One region of the Lysinibacillus sp. KU-BSD001 genome, then DNA from elsewhere that is predicted to be linked to it. Evidence: riboswitches for the same ligand, from Rfam matches in the RefSeq annotation. Region 1 holds a riboswitch; each other region holds the start of a gene.
The links. Region 1 has a riboswitch for cyclic di-GMP ahead of AAGS61_RS11415 (hypothetical protein). Riboswitches for the same ligand answer to the same signal wherever they lie in the genome.

Region 1 (5,322 bases):
TCGAGGGTTCGATTCCCTTCAGTCGCCCCATTCTATAAAATAATAATTATAAAATATTGTTGGGGTATAGCCAAGCGGTAAGGCAACGGATTTTGATTCCGTCATGCCTAGGTTCGAATCCTAGTACCCCAGCCATTCGCGGAAGTAGTTCAGTGGTAGAACACCACCTTGCCAAGGTGGGGGTCGCGGGTTCGAACCCCGTCTTCCGCTCCAATATTCTCTGGCGGCTTAGCCAAGTGGTAAGGCACGGGTCTGCAACACCCTTATCACCGGTTCAAATCCGGTAGCCGCCTCCAGAATTTTATTGAAATCGGGTATCCGGTTTTTTTTTATCTTAATTTTACTCTAATAAAATTATGCCGGTATGGCGGAATTGGCAGACGCGCACGACTCAAAATCGTGTTCCTTCTGGAGTGTCGGTTCGACCCCGACTACCGGTATCATGAGACTGCTTGCGAATGCAGTGAAATCAACGTTTCTTACACATTGTTGTAAGGAGCGTTTTTTATTTATCTTAAATAAGATTCTTACATAAAATCATATGCGTATCCTGTCATAAACAAGGAAGGATTATTATGGTAAGGCGTAAAAACAAATAATCTACCCAGAAATTATAAATTAATAACATAACAAAAGTGATCAAAGAGATTGATTTTCAAACGGCTTTTTATTTGTTAATGATTGTCTAATCAGAAGTTTAAGATCTCAAACAATCTAGTATTCCAGAAATGAATTATTGTTTTTTTACAAAATGCTTAGAGAAAAAGAGTTTAATCCTGCATCTGCAAGAAAAAAGGAATATCAACAGTAACAATTAACACACGTTTAAAAGCCATTAGAGCATCTTTAAATTTTTGTATCGTAAACGGCACACTATAAGACGGAATAAAAGTAGTTGAGCCCTTTAAGTATGAACAATTATAAGTGCTTTTACAGCAGCCGCATTTACATTCTTTTGTGGGTGTAAGGAATTATATGTTTATGCTGTTATTGCTCGAAACAGGTATGTGTAGGAGCGAATTAGCAGGAGTTTGTGTTCAAGGTATAAGGAATGAATGTAAACTCTATATAAGAGACAAAAAACGTATAAAGAGCGGATTGTGCCTAAACTGTAGTTTCTTTTCATTTGAGTTACTAATTACCTTGTACTTTGATTTAGCACGATAGACTACCAATCCATTTGAGGTGTTTTCACTTATTGTAAAATATCTCTTCACACGTAGATATAGTAACGTCAATAATTGTGTTCGACTGTTTATTTTGGCGCATTAGCTCCTTTCATAAATTTCTTTGGTGATAATTTACTCCTCCGTAGATGATTATTTTTTATTTATAACAATGATTGTTATTGTTCTTCTCATAATATGGTAAATATAGGATATAAGTAGTGGTAAAATAATTCCACACTACCTCCTTTCTTACTCTCCTTGCCACCAGAGAAGGAGTAGAAACTACCTCTTTATATAATCTTCTAATGCTACCTTATTATTTACTTATTTCTAATTATTATCAAAAAAATACTCGAATGAGTCTAATATTCTTTAGAAAAAGTACTAGTATAGAAAAAAAATTACAAATAATTTATACTATTAACATATTAATGTGGTATTATTATGATTTTTCTTTAAATTGAAAAAGGCAAACTTGTCGAAAGATAAGGACGCAAAGCTACGAGTCTAACATCCTTCTGGATAATGATAGTCGGGTTGCCAAGATCATAAGTGATTGGTTGGCTATCCTAATTATTATAAGGGATAGTTTTTTTTTGTTTAGAAAACGTTAGGCAATAGGTGCAATCAGTCATAGTCACAGGTGGAATGCTATCTTGGTGTAGTTGTTTGAGTAGCATTCACATAAAAACATGCAAACGCTATCAATGGAAGGATAGCTAACGATAAAAAGGAGATTAGAGATGATAGTCGTTGATAAACCGAAATATAAAATGGCGATTTATGAAGCAAAAAAAGAATTACACGTTCAAATACAAGGGTTTCTGAAAGCGGAAGTTGTAGAGGAATATTTAAACGATTTGCAAGAGACATTGGCAAAAGTACCGAAACATGCGTATACATTTGTAGCGGATGGCACTTATCAATCACCTGTTCCTTCAAAGATTTCGGCAGAGCTAGGGCAAACACTCATGTTTTATGCATCACTAGGTTTCAAAGATATTGTGATTGTTAATCCACGCTCTAAAATTGCATATGTGCAAGTGCGAAATGCTTTAGAGGGAGTTAACTTCCCAGGAACAGTAGTGGATAATGTTTCGCAATTAGCAATGCGTTAGTCTTGAATGAACTATAATGACATCTTAGAGAGGAATTTTACCATGCAAACGATTGAAGCTTTATATACATATGAAATCCTTACAAAGGACCAGTCTGATTTAATTGAAAAAGCAGCAGCGTGTATCGCAAGCACATTTATTGGAGTAGATGTTGCTGGCAAATGGGTGCAAGAACCAATCATTGGGTACGCCCTAGAATTACCTTACGAAGATTTTTATCAATTTACAAAGGAATATATCGAGACAAATGCTCACCAAGGCTACTGTGCTGTTGCACTAGATGAAGAGAAAAATGTGGTAGGTGCACTGGTTGGGGATACAAATGCCCTTGAAATTATTGAAGGGGATATTTTTGACGGCACGTTTGCTGATATGAATGTAGTAATGCGTGTATTAGAGGATATCGATATTCGTTTCCTAGAAGATTATAAAAAGCGCTATGGGAAAGATATGGAAGATGGAGAAATACTGCATTTATTTTTATTAGGTGTCATTGCGGAGCATAATCGTCATGACATTGTACAAAGTTTAAGCGATATATTAATAGAAAGAGCAACAAAAGAAGGCTTACGACTTGTGTTAGGAGAAGCAACAAATCCGAAGTCCATGCGTTTGATGGAGAAGTATCATGGCATGACAAAATATGTAGACGTAGAAGGAAACTATATTGTTCATAAATACGAAAACAATGAGCGGTTAAGTCATATTCCATCGACTGTAGCAGATGGCATTTACATCATTGTAAAAGAACTTTAAAATTTCATCGTTAATACATTAGTAGAATAGGAGATTTTTTTTTCATGGAAGCGATTATGCTGGGGATTATTGTAGTTTTATTATGTACATCGTTGTATTTTGGTTACCAATATTTTTCGCTTAAACGTCATTCCGATATAACGCATGAGGTTATAAACGGAATGGGGGAATTATCAGTAGATCAAGTAACAGCGCAATTTTATTCATTCGCAAAAAATGTGAATGAAAAAGGTGAGAACCTTACGGAACATGGGGAATATGCAGCTGAGAAGGCTGATATTGTAAGGGCTGCAATCGATGAGGTAGGGAAAGGATTGAAAAAGCAATTAGTTGCTACTGAAGAGAGCTCTACTTCGATCGAAGATATGACAGAAGCGATCGAAGAACTATCTATCAGATCAAACCAAATTTCAGAGCAATCCAATACAACGTTAGAATTGACGCAAGAAGGTAACGAAAAGTTAAAAGATTCGATGGTAAAAATGGAGCAATTTAATCAAACGATTAATACAACATTTGATGCAATCAATATACTTGGGGAAAAATCGCATGAAATTGGTATGATTGTAAAAGTTATTACAGGGATTTCAGAGCAAATTAATTTATTAGCATTGAACGCAGCGATCGAAGCAGCTCGTGCAGGTGAGCACGGCAAAGGGTTTGCTGTAGTTGCTGATGAAGTGCGTAAATTAGCTGAACAATCACGTCAGTCAGCTGCTGAAGTATCGAATATTGTAAAAAATATTCAAGAAGAGACGGACAAAGTCGTCACATCAATGAATCAAGGAACAGAAGAGTTTGCACAAACGAATACAACCATTTTAGAAATTGGCACGATGTTCGAAAAAATTGTAGAAACTATAAAAATTATTGCTGATAATAATGCGAATTCATCTGCAAGTACGGAAGAATTATCGTCAAGCTCTCAGCAAATTATGTCTGCTATGAGAGACATTTCGTTCATTTCCAGGGAATCCGTTGAAATGTTTGAAGAGTTAGTTGAAATTAGCGATGATGAATTAAGTACAATGCAAAAACTAGTTCAAGAGGCACAGAGTCTTGTCGATTTACAAGATGATGCAGAAAAATTACTTTTGGCATTAAATCAAGGTGCTGAAACGGATCAAGTAAAGACAGTTTAAGAGGCTAAAAAGGCTGTATAAAGAAACGCTCAACTTTGTTGATACATACATGCCACTTTACAGATAGATGGAGAGTTCTCATTCATTTGAGAACTCTTTTTTGTTGTTTGTAGCTGAACCATTATGAACTTCAGGGCAGAGGGGCATAAATTTACATTTAATGTTCAATTTAATTAAAAATAAAATATGATATTTGTGTAATCTTATTGAGTATACCTTCATATTGTATATAATGTTGAGTAAAATTAAACTAATGGGGTTATTTCATTAAATGAGAAGGATTAATTTTACAAACAAATAATACTAAATAATAACATAATGCACGGTAAATTAGTTGTCATGTATACGCCAGATTGACTTGCAATACGATAATATTCATTAGGGGGAGCTAACATGTGGAGAAATGTTAAAAGGGGAACGGCAGTAGCAATACTAACAGGGTGCCTTCTTTTTGGCGGAATTAATGCATCAGCTGCAACGTTTCAAGATGTACAGCATCAGTATTGGGCAAAAGAGGAGATTACCTTCTTAGTCGAGCAAAGCATCATTAAAGGCTATAAAGATGGCACATTCCAACCAGAGCAAACGATTACGAAAGCACAAGCTGCGACAATGCTAGTGAGAGCGTTACAGTTACAGACGACGAATAATCCAGATCCGCATTTTTTAGATGTATCCAAACAGCACACCGCTTATCAAGAAATTGCGGCAGCAGTGGCAGCAGGAATTTTTCCAGCAGGGGGAAATTTTAATCCAAATGAGCAGTTAACAAGGGAAGCTGTTGCAGAAGCAATGGCAAACGCTTTTCAACTAGAAAGTATAGGGCAATTTGAATTTAAAGATGTGCCCAAAACAGCGAAAGGCTATCAAGCAATAGCCAGTTTAGCGGAGCATGATATTGCAAAAGGGTATTCAGATGGCACATTTAAGCCAAATGAAAAAGTAACGAGAGCACAGTTTTCAGCTTTTATCGCGCGTGCATTGAGTACAGACTTCTTGCCAACACAATATAATATTCCGTTTAACGTAAACCCGGCTGTGCTATTATTTAGCAACGCTTTAACCAATCCTAGCGAAGCACAAAATCTATTTGTTGATCACAAATTTGATGTAGCTCTGTTAGCAAAACAACTAAAA
Region 2 (5,322 bases), on a different contig from region 1:
GTTGTCCATTCAATCATTTGCTGTTTCACATGATGCAGCAGATCCTATGTTTTATGTTTTTCATGAAAATGACCGCAAGCTGGCCGTGATGACAGACACAGGCTATGTGAGTGATCGCATGAAAGGCCATATACGTGGTGCAGATGCCTTCGTATTTGAAAGCAATCATGATGTAGGGATGCTACAAATGGGGCGCTATCCGTGGAGCATTAAACGACGTATTTTGTCCGATGTGGGACATGTATCCAATGAGGATGCAGCAGTGGCAATGAGTGAAGTGGTGTTTGAAAAGCCAACGCAAATATATTTATCCCATTTAAGTAAAGATAACAATATGAAAGAGTTGGCACGTATGAGCGTAACCCAAACATTGCAGTCATGCGGTATTATTGAAGGGGAGTTTTTACATCTCCATGATACAGATGCAGACGAGCCGACGAAGCTTGTGACAGTATAAATCCAATGCCTTACGCAATTTTCGCGTAAGGCATTTTTAATGGAGTTTTAAAAAATTTTCATGTGATTTTAATGTTTTTTGTGTAATTTATAAGTACACAATATAAAAAAGGGGGACAACAAGGATGAATGATCATCACGAACAATCTGATACACAATTGACACCTCTACAAGAACGATTAAAGCGGGAAGAAGAGGAACGAAATAAACGGGCAATGAAAAGAAAGAATGGCAGTAAAGCAGGCTATTTTATGAGCGGCTTATCAGGGATTGTCATCGGTGCTTTACTCATGTGGTTACTACTGCCATCGCTGGCAAATCAATTACCAGGAACAACGACTGAAACGAAGGAACAAATAGGAACAGAGCAAACGGCTACTGTTGTCACAACGGATATTACAACGGCCGTTGAGAAAGTATCCGAAGCGGTTGTCGGTATTTCGAACTATCAAATTGTCCAAAATAATGTAGGTGGCTTTTGGTTTGGCCAAGGCGGTATACAACAAAATCAACAAGAAGAAGGCGAACTTCAAGAAGCAGGCACAGGTTCTGGTGTGATTTATAAAATCGAAAATGGTGAAGCCTTTATCGTGACAAACCACCATGTGATTGAAAAGGCAGAAAAGCTAGAAATTACATTAGCAGATGGCTCGAAAAAAGAGGCAACGTTAGTTGGAGGCGACATTTGGACCGATTTAGCGGTCATTAAAGTGAAAGCAGATGGTATTAAAACCGTCGCAAAATTTGGTGATTCCGATGTATTAAAACAAGGGGAAACGGTGATCGCTATCGGGAATCCGCTTGGTTTAGATTTTTATGGTTCGGTAACTGTTGGGGTTATTTCGGGTACAGACCGCGCAGTACCAGTGGACTTAAATGGCGATGGTACAGAAGACTGGCAATCTGAAGTACTGCAGACAGATGCAGCCATTAACGGGGGTAACTCAGGTGGTGCCTTAGTGAATATTAACGGTGATTTAATCGGTATTAACTCCATGAAAATTGCAGCAGAATCGGTTGAAGGTTTAGGATTTGCTATTCCAATTAATACCGTTATCCCAGTCATTCAGCAGCTTGAAACGAACGGTCAGGTAAAACGTCCAGCAATGGGTATTTCATTAATGGATTTAACCGATGTGCCAGCATTTTATCAAGCGCAAACATTACAATTACCTGAAGGGATTACAACAGGTGTAGTTGTCGCTGAAGTGGTAGAAGGCTCTGCAGCCGATCAAGCGGGGATGAAACAATATGATGTCATTTTTGAAATGGACGGTCAACCAATTGAGAACAGCATCGATCTTCGCCAGCACTTATATACAAAAACAAACATTGGCGATACATTAAGTGTCAAAGTATATCGCGCAGGAAAAGTAGTTGAATTAAACTTAGTATTAAAAGAAAGTACGACATAACTGTGGATAACTGAATAAAACTTTTCACAGCAAGTAGTGAAAGAAAGGCTTTTCTTTCCTACTTGTTTTTTGTTTGTTACAATGGTTGTGGATAATTCCGAGAAAATTGTGAATAAGTTTGTGGAAATTTCAAACTATTGGAGGAAGAAAATAATGAAAAAATATAGCTGTGAAACCCATATAGATCATGCGTTAGACATGTTCGTAGCAGAGACCGAAGACTTTCCAATTATGGAAAAAATATTAGATGCGGAAAAGTTATCCACAAAATGTGCTTACTGTGAAGAGCATGCAACATATATTGTATCAAGTAAATAACTTTACACAATATATAGAAAATGTCTGTGGATATGTGGATAACTTTTGTGGATAACGTGTTTGTAAATGAAATGTAAAGGTGGATAAGTTGTGAATATTACCATCATATCAGTTGGAAAATTAAAAGAGAAGTATTTAAAAATGGGAATTGATGAATATGCGAAACGTCTTTCTAGCTATGCGAAACTCGATTTTGTAGAAGTGCCAGACGAGAAGGCACCCGAGCAATTATCAGATGCAGAGATGGAGCAGGTAAAGAAAAAGGAAGGCGAGCGTATTCTAGCAAAAGTCAATGACGGTACATATGTCATCGCACTTGCGTTAGATGGCAAAATGAAAACGAGCGAACAAATGGCAGCCGATCTCGATGCACTTATGACATACGGCAAAAGCAAAGTCGCCTTCATCATCGGTGGCTCACTCGGTCTACATGACGATGTATTAAAACGCGCTGACGAAAAACTATGCTTTGGCAAAATGACCCTCCCCCACCAACTAATGAAGCTTGTGTTGGTCGAACAGATTTATCGGAGTTTTAGGATTATTAAGGGGGAACCTTACCATAAGTAAATGAAGTTTTTACAATATATGAACTGTACCTCGTTATAATTTAAGTGATTATAACAAGGTACAGTTTTTTATTTTAATTAGGTGCTTTATTTGCTAATTGGAGTTGAATTGTTTGAGGATCTTCGGGAATTTTTCCATTTTTCCCTATGAAATTAAATAATTTTTTAGAGTAACTTAAATTACATTATAAAGTTCCGTATTTAAATCATAAAGCGTATCTAAATACTCATTGCAGCTTCAACCAATTGTTGTATTAGGAATTTATCAATATTTATGTATGACCATTAAACTATATTAGAGTAAATTAAAGATAGATAGAGATAGGGAAAAATAGATATAGATAGGTATAAAGGTAGTTTCGTGTATGTGGATTTGGTATTATGATAGCCTTGTAACATATAAAATAACCAAGTGAAAAAGGCAAACCACGAGAAATCGTGAGACGCAAAGCCAAGGGCCTGGACCACGCTATGTGGATGGCAGCCGGTTACCGCAAGGATTCAGAGTCCTTTTATTTGAGCCTTGTTAAGAGGCTTATTTTTATGCGCGTTTTTCCTAATTCACTACTGAAAGGTAGGGTAAAGAACATGGGTAAAAGTGTATCAAGTAAAATTTCGGTATTAATAGCATTTGTGTTAATTTTGCAAATATTCTTGTTTCCAATGAAAAATGTTTTGGGAGCAACAGATAATAGCATTCTGCCGCCAAGTAACCTTGCTTACCAACATATCACAGCAGATGATGTGAAGCTTACTTGGAGTTCGGTAGTCAGTGCCACTGGCTATAAAATATATGAAATTACAGAAGGTCAATTAATATCACATGGTACAGTTACTACGAACAATTACACGATTAATGACCTTCCAGAAGGATCTTACACATATGTTGTTTCAACATTAAGTGCTAATGGAGAGTCTGGTCCTGGTGAACCTATCACAGTGAATGTCGTTTATCCAACGATGGCAGCACCAACACTTACGTACACTTTACAAAACGTAAATGACATTAACTTGAGCTGGACGACTTCTCAGTATGCGGAAGAGTATAAAGTGTACCAAATTGGACTAAATGGTGAGAACACTTTAGTTACTACAGTAAAAGGTAAAACGTATACGATTTCAAATGCTCCAGAAGGAGACTTCACGTACGCGGTTTCGTCATTTAACTCTAAATATGGAGAGTCGCCAATTTCTAATACTGTAAGCGCAACAAGTGTTCATCCAGAAATGGTAGCACCAACGAATTTGACGTATACAATTGCAAATGTCAATGACATAACGTTAAAATGGTCTGCTTCTACAAATGCAACAGGTTATAACGTATATCAAATTGTTGATGGTCAAAAAATATTAAAGAGTACAGTAACAGGATTGAGTGTTACCTATACGAACACTCCAAGTGGGGAATCCGTATATGAAGTTCATTCTGTAAGTAGCCGTTTTGGAGAATCGGCAGAAGGAAGTCAAATAACGGTGACTATAGGATCACTAACAATGCTTCCTCCATCAAACGTAACGCATACAATTGCAAATCTTAATGATGTTACGTTAAAATGGAACGCTGCTGCAAATGCGACAAGCTATAAAGTATATCAAATTATTGATGGTCAAAAAATATTAAAGAGTACAGTAACAGGGACGAGTGTAACTTATATGAATATCCCTGGTGGGGAATCCGTATATGAAGTTTATTCTGTAAGTAGCCGCTTTGGGGAATCAGCAGAAGGAAGTCAAATAACGGTAACTGTAGAATCGGTAACGATGCTTCCCCCATCAAACGTAACATATACAATTGCAAATCTTAATGATGTTACGTTAAAATGGAACGTTGCTGCAAATGCGACAAGCTATAAAGTATATCAAATTATCGATGGTCAAAAAATATTAAAGAGTACAGTAACAGGGACGAGTGTAACTTATACGAATATCCCTGGTGGGGAATCCGTATATGAAGTTTATTCTGTAAGTAGCCGCTTTGGGGAATCAGCAGAAGGAAGTCAAATAACGGTAACTGTAGAATCGGTAACGATGCTTCCCCCATCAAACGTAACATATACAATTGCAAATCTTAATGATGTTACGTTAAAATGGAACGCTGCTGCAAATGCGACAAGCTATAAAGTATATCAAATTATCGATGGTCAAAAAATATTAAAGAGTACAGTAACAGGGACGAGTGCAACTTATACGAATATTCCTAGTGGGGAGTCCGTATATGAAGTTCATTCTGTAAGTAGTCGTTTCGGTGAGTCGATAGAAGGTAGCCGAGTAAATGTAATTATCGAAGAAGTTGTGATGACACCGCCAAGCAATGTTACGTATACAATTGCGAACGGAAATGACATTGTTTTAAAATGGGACGCTGCTACAAATGCGACAAGCTATAAAGTGTATCAAATTATTAATGGACAAAAAGTATTAAAGAGTACAGTAACGACAACAAGTGTTACATATGCAAACTCTTCATCGGGGGACTATGCGTACGAAATTTATTCTGTAAGTAGTCGTTTTGGTGAGTCGGCAGAAGGGATTTCAATTTCTGTAACGCTAGAGCCTGTTGTAAT
Region 3 (5,322 bases), on a different contig from region 1:
TTTAATGATGTATGGACAAATGACAGCTGGTAGCTGGATTTACATCGGTGCTCAAGGCATTTTACAAGGAACATACTTAAGCTTTGTAGAAGCTGGAAAGAAAAAATTCGGTACACCAGACCTTCGCGGTAAGTTTATTTTAACTGGTGGTATGGGCGGTATGAGTGGTGCTCAACCATTAGCAGGGAAAATGGCTGGTGCAGTTATTCTGGTAGTCGAAGTAGAACGTGCTCGCATTGAGCGTAAAATTAAAGAAGGATACTGTGACTATATCGTTGAAACAGTAGATGAAGCAATCGAGTTAGTTAACAAATTAACAGCGGCAAAAGAACCTGCATCTATTGGCTTAGTTGGCAACTGTGCAGATGTCAACCGTGAATTATTAAATCGTGGCATCATTCCTGATTTTGTAACAGACCAAACATCCGCACATGATCCAATCAACGGCTATGTGCCAAATGGTATGAGCTACGAGGAAGCGCTAGAACTGCGCAAAAACCATCCAAAAACATACGAACAAAAAGCAAAAGAAACAATGGCAGAGCATGTTCGTACAATGCTAGAATTCCAAGCAGCAGGTGCGGAAACATTCGACTACGGTAATAACATCCGCGCGTACGCACAAGAAATGGGTGTAGAAAATGCCTTTGATTTCCCTGGCTTCGTACCAGCTTACATCCGTCCGCTATTCTGTGAAGGGAAAGGACCATTCCGCTGGGCAGCTTTATCAGGTGATCCAGAAGATATTTATAAAACAGATGCACTTGCAAAAGAAATGTTTGCGGATGATGAAGGATTAGTTAACTGGATTGATATGGCACAAAAAATGGTTAAATGGCAAGGGCTACCATCTCGTATTTGCTGGCTAGGCTATGGTGACCGTCACCGCTTTGCGCTTCGTGTAAACGAAATGGTAGCGAATGGTGAATTAAAAGCACCGATCGTATTTGGTCGTGATCACTTAGACTCTGGTTCGGTTGCTTCTCCAAACCGTGAAACAGAAGGTATGCGTGACGGTACAGACGCTGTATCTGACTGGCCATTACTGAACGCACTTGTGAATACAGCTGGTGGTGCTAGCTGGGTAAGTATTCACCACGGCGGTGGCGTAGGTATGGGTTACTCACAACATGCAGGGCAAGTTTTAGTAGCAGATGGCTCTCAACTAGCAGCAGACAAAATTAACCGCGTATTAGTAGCTGACCCAGGTATGGGTGTTGTACGTCATGCGGATGCTGGTTATGAGATTGCTATTCGTACGGCAAAAGAGAAGGGCGTTAATATGCCAATGTTAAAAGGATGATGCTGATATGCCATTATTAATCAAAAATGCAAATGAAATTATTACGATGCAAAGTACCGTAAATGGACCACGTACAGGCAAAGCCATGAGTGAGTTATCTATTATTGAAAATGGCAGTATTTTAGTAGAGGGCGATCGCATTATTGCGATTGGTCCTCTCGCTGAAATCAAAAAACAATTTGCCGAGCAAGTGGCACAGGCAGACGTTGTGGACGCAACGGGCAAAGTCGTCATGCCAGGACTTGTCGATTGCCATACGCACCTTGTCCATGGAGGTACACGTGAACACGAATTAAATATGCGTTTACGCGGTGCTACCTACATGGAAATTATGAATGCGGGCGGTGGTATTCACTATACAACAACCAAAACACGTGAAGCTTCTTTTGATGAATTATATGAAAAATCTTATAAAATTTTAAATCAGTTTTTAACATACGGTGTCACAACAGTTGAAGCAAAATCAGGCTACGGTCTAGATTGGGAAACAGAAAAAAAGCAGCTGGAAGTAGTAAAAAAATTACAAGAAACACATGAAATCGACCTTGTTTCTACATTCATGGGTGCCCATGCTGTACCAAGTGAATATAAAGGACGCGAAGATGATTTTGTGGATGCAGTCATTAACGAAATGCTACCGAAAGTAGCGGAGCTAGGTTTAGCAGAATTTAATGATGTTTTCTGTGAAAAAGGCGTCTTCACACCCGAACAATCTCGAAAAATTTTATTAGCTGGGAAGGACTACGGTCTAACACCAAAAATTCACGCGGACGAAATCGAACCGTATGAAGGAGCTGAACTTGCCGCGGAGCTTGGTGCCATTTCTGCAGAACACTTATTAGTAGCATCTGATGAAGGTATTGAAGCAATGGCAAAAGCCGGCACAATTGCCGTACTATTACCGGGAACAGCATTTTTCTTACGTGCCCCTTTTGCACGTGGACGACTCATGATTGATCGCGGTGTACCTGTTGCAATTTCTAGCGATTTCAATCCAGGCTCATCACCGACAATTTCTTTACCATTCATCCAAAATTTAGCTTGTATGAATATGGGGATGACAATGGAAGAAGTACTTGTTGCTACAACGATTAACGCCGCCTATGCGATTAATCGTGGTGAGAAAATTGGCTCTTTAGAAGTTGGTAAAAAAGCTGATATCTTATTACTCAATGTACCAAACTATAAACAATTGCAATATTTCTACGGCATGAACCATACAAATACAGTTATTAAAGCAGGCAAAGTCGTAGTAAAAGAAGGCGCATTTATTCGATAAGAATATTGGTTATAATTAATAGAATGGGGACACACCAATTCGTCAACGTTTAGGCGAACTGGTATGTCCCCCTTCTCTACCTACCCTATTACCTATCATTTAGTGAGTTCACTTTTTGTTCACTTAATCTCCTCGCCCATTTAACCTAATGAGCAGTAATAAATTTAGGGCTAATTGTTCTTTGGAAATAATTCTCACTATGCTATTCTTTAAGTAGAAAAATTGAATAGGCAAACCTAAAGAAATTTAGGGACGCAAAGCTATAGGGACTAAGGTTTATACAACTATGTCAGCCAGTTGCCGAAGAGTACATTCTACTTTTTGTTTAGTAAGGCACGATTAAAAACGAAGCATTTTTGTGTGGAGTTTTTTAAAGATGCCCTTATGTGAAATTAAGCTACTCTTTTTTGAGTAGCTTTTTTATGTGCTTCTTAGGAATTAAATCATCAGGAGGAATTATGTATGAAAGTTATTAAGATGGCATCCGTAGCGGCCTTGGTCTTCAATTTAGTCGGCGGCCCAATAAATGTGTTAGCGAGTGAAAGTCCGAATGGGAGCACCGTCACGACAACAGCCCAAGCTAATATGGCGACTGCTTCCATTAAGAAATTTGATTTATACGGAAAAGACATTTTAAGTGCCTACAATGACGTATTTAAAATAGCCAACACGAATATTAAATCGATTACAAACAATGGTGGAAAATATTATAGCTCTACGATTGATAAAGCAATCGATGGCGATATGAATACACACTGGGAAACAGGTAAGCCAAATAGCGCCACATTCACAAATGAAGTTGTCATTAATTTTAATGAAACGATGACATTGAATCGTATTGTTTACGCGGCTCGCCAAGAAAGTGTACGAGGGAAAGGTTTTGCCCAACAGTTTGACATCTATAGCTCCCCGACAGACACAGGTGATAATTTTACGCTCGTATCTTCAGGTGAATATACAGGTTCTACTGGCGATATTGTAGAAATTCAGTTTGCCCCTACTACGTTTAAGCGCGTAAAATTTGTCTTTAAAAAAGCAAATCAAGACTGGGCAAGTGCAGCAGAATTTCAATTTTATAAAGAAGATCCTTTAACAGAAAAAATAAACAGCCTATTTACGAACGGCTTAATGAATGAATTAAAGCCTGAATTTGCTTCATTAAGTGTTATCAATCAATTAGAGGCAGAGGCTGCTACACACCCATTAAAGGAGCAGTTACAAGTAAACTTACATATCGCAAAAGATATACTCAATAATGTCAATGTTTCGAACGAGGCAATCGTCACTGCATCACAACGAGGGAACTCGAGTACAGAAGCAAGAGAGCATCAAATTGCCAGAACCTCTTTCTCTTTAGATACATTTGGCCGATATGTCGTGCCGGGTGAGACGATTCAAGTTTTTGTGGATGCCAATGAAAATGGCGTCATGCCGAACTTAATTTTAGGACAAATAGCGGATGATAAAAACGGCTGGATTAGAAGATATTCATTAAAACCAGGGTTAAATACGATAACAGCTCCTTCCTATGACAATATGAAACCTGCCGTTGTCTATGTAGAAAACCCCGCGTTACCAAATGAGCAAGCTTATGCACCGAAAGTACGATTAGTTGGTGGTACAGCCTTCCCTGTTTACTATCACGGCAAAACGGACCCTGCAGCGTTTGAAAAAGAGTTAGAAGCATATGTGGCGAACATTAGTACAAATGACAATGACTTTGCCAGTGGCATCCCGAAAGACGTTATCTATAATGTGGCAGAGCTTGTTTCTGAAAACAATACAATTTCTACAACTGCTGCTGGTGCACTAAAAGGCATACAGGAATTAAAACCGACAGGCAAAACAGTAGCAGACACAATGAATGACTGGGAAAGCATGTGGAAAGAGTTCCAAACAATTAGCGGTTATACAGAAAACGATCGCCGCTTTAATGCAAAGTTTACTTCAAGGGTGTTTACGAAAGGACCTTATGGATGGTCTGACTGGGGATACACAGGATATAACGGTGGGAACTCCCCTAGAAGAGATGATGGCTTCTTCAAACAAATCGTAAAACCATTTGGTGTTTCTGGTAATGATGGTTGGGTTTATTTCCATGAATGGGGCCATAACATTAATAACTCCACGATGGAACACGGTGAAATCACGAACAATCTTTATTCAGTAATCATGAGAAAGAAATTCGAAAACAGTCATAACGACCGCGTAGATTGGAACACATTATACAAAAGATTTTCAGGTGAAACAGTAAACCATGGCTTCTGGACTTACTTAGGCATCCTTGAGCAAGTGCAATATTATTACGGAGAAGACAGCTATGGTAAGGCTTCTCGCATTGCTCGAACAAATCCAAATGGCGTGATGAATGGCTTAGGAAGCAACTTGCAAAGATTAGTTGTAGGTTTATCTTTAGCGACAGAAACAGACTTAACCGCATTTTTCGAAGATTGGGGCTATGTAACCGCTACAGTTAAGATGAAGGAAAAGGTAGCTCATTTACCTAAACCAAGTGTGAAATTACAATACATGCATAGTGTAGGACGAGGCTATGAAGGGGCTGGATTCTCAAACAATGCGAGTGTTACGATACACGCTCTAAAAGCAAATAAAGAAAAAAATGAGATGACCATCACATATGATATTGATGCGGCAAATAAAGATGCTGCTATGGGTTATGAAATACTTCGAGATGGCAAAGTAGTTGGCTACACAACGAGTCTGTCATTTGTCGATAAAA

Region 2: it holds a riboswitch for cyclic di-GMP, as region 1 does, so the genes downstream of both, AAGS61_RS16860 (OmpL47-type beta-barrel domain-containing protein) here and AAGS61_RS11415 (hypothetical protein) in region 1, are expected to answer to the same signal.
Region 3: it holds a riboswitch for cyclic di-GMP, as region 1 does, so the genes downstream of both, AAGS61_RS14730 (NPCBM/NEW2 domain-containing protein) here and AAGS61_RS11415 (hypothetical protein) in region 1, are expected to answer to the same signal.

What each region holds. Positions count from the first base shown of each region.
Region 1 is NZ_JBDQZI010000006.1:203,808-209,129, reverse strand. It holds tRNA gene AAGS61_RS11440 (tRNA-His) at 1-30, shown strand, start outside; tRNA gene AAGS61_RS11435 (tRNA-Gln) at 61-135, shown strand; tRNA gene AAGS61_RS11430 (tRNA-Gly) at 139-213, shown strand; tRNA gene AAGS61_RS11425 (tRNA-Cys) at 223-296, shown strand; tRNA gene AAGS61_RS11420 (tRNA-Leu) at 359-440, shown strand; cyclic di-GMP riboswitch class I at 1,628-1,714, shown strand; gene AAGS61_RS11415 (hypothetical protein) at 1,913-2,287, shown strand; gene AAGS61_RS11410 (hypothetical protein) at 2,330-3,043, shown strand; gene AAGS61_RS11405 (methyl-accepting chemotaxis protein) at 3,088-4,185, shown strand; gene AAGS61_RS11400 (DL-endopeptidase inhibitor IseA family protein) at 4,579-5,322, shown strand, end outside.
Region 2 is NZ_JBDQZI010000013.1:107,087-112,408, reverse strand. It holds gene AAGS61_RS16880 (MBL fold metallo-hydrolase) at 1-457, shown strand, start outside; gene AAGS61_RS16875 (S1C family serine protease) at 582-1,871, shown strand; gene AAGS61_RS16870 (CxxH/CxxC protein) at 2,025-2,189, shown strand; gene rlmH (23S rRNA (pseudouridine(1915)-N(3))-methyltransferase RlmH) at 2,280-2,759, shown strand; cyclic di-GMP riboswitch class I at 3,169-3,254, shown strand; gene AAGS61_RS16860 (OmpL47-type beta-barrel domain-containing protein) at 3,347-5,322, shown strand, end outside.
Region 3 is NZ_JBDQZI010000010.1:122,402-127,723, forward strand. It holds gene hutU (urocanate hydratase) at 1-1,303, shown strand, start outside; gene hutI (imidazolonepropionase) at 1,311-2,582, shown strand; cyclic di-GMP riboswitch class I at 2,802-2,887, shown strand; gene AAGS61_RS14730 (NPCBM/NEW2 domain-containing protein) at 3,045-5,322, shown strand, end outside.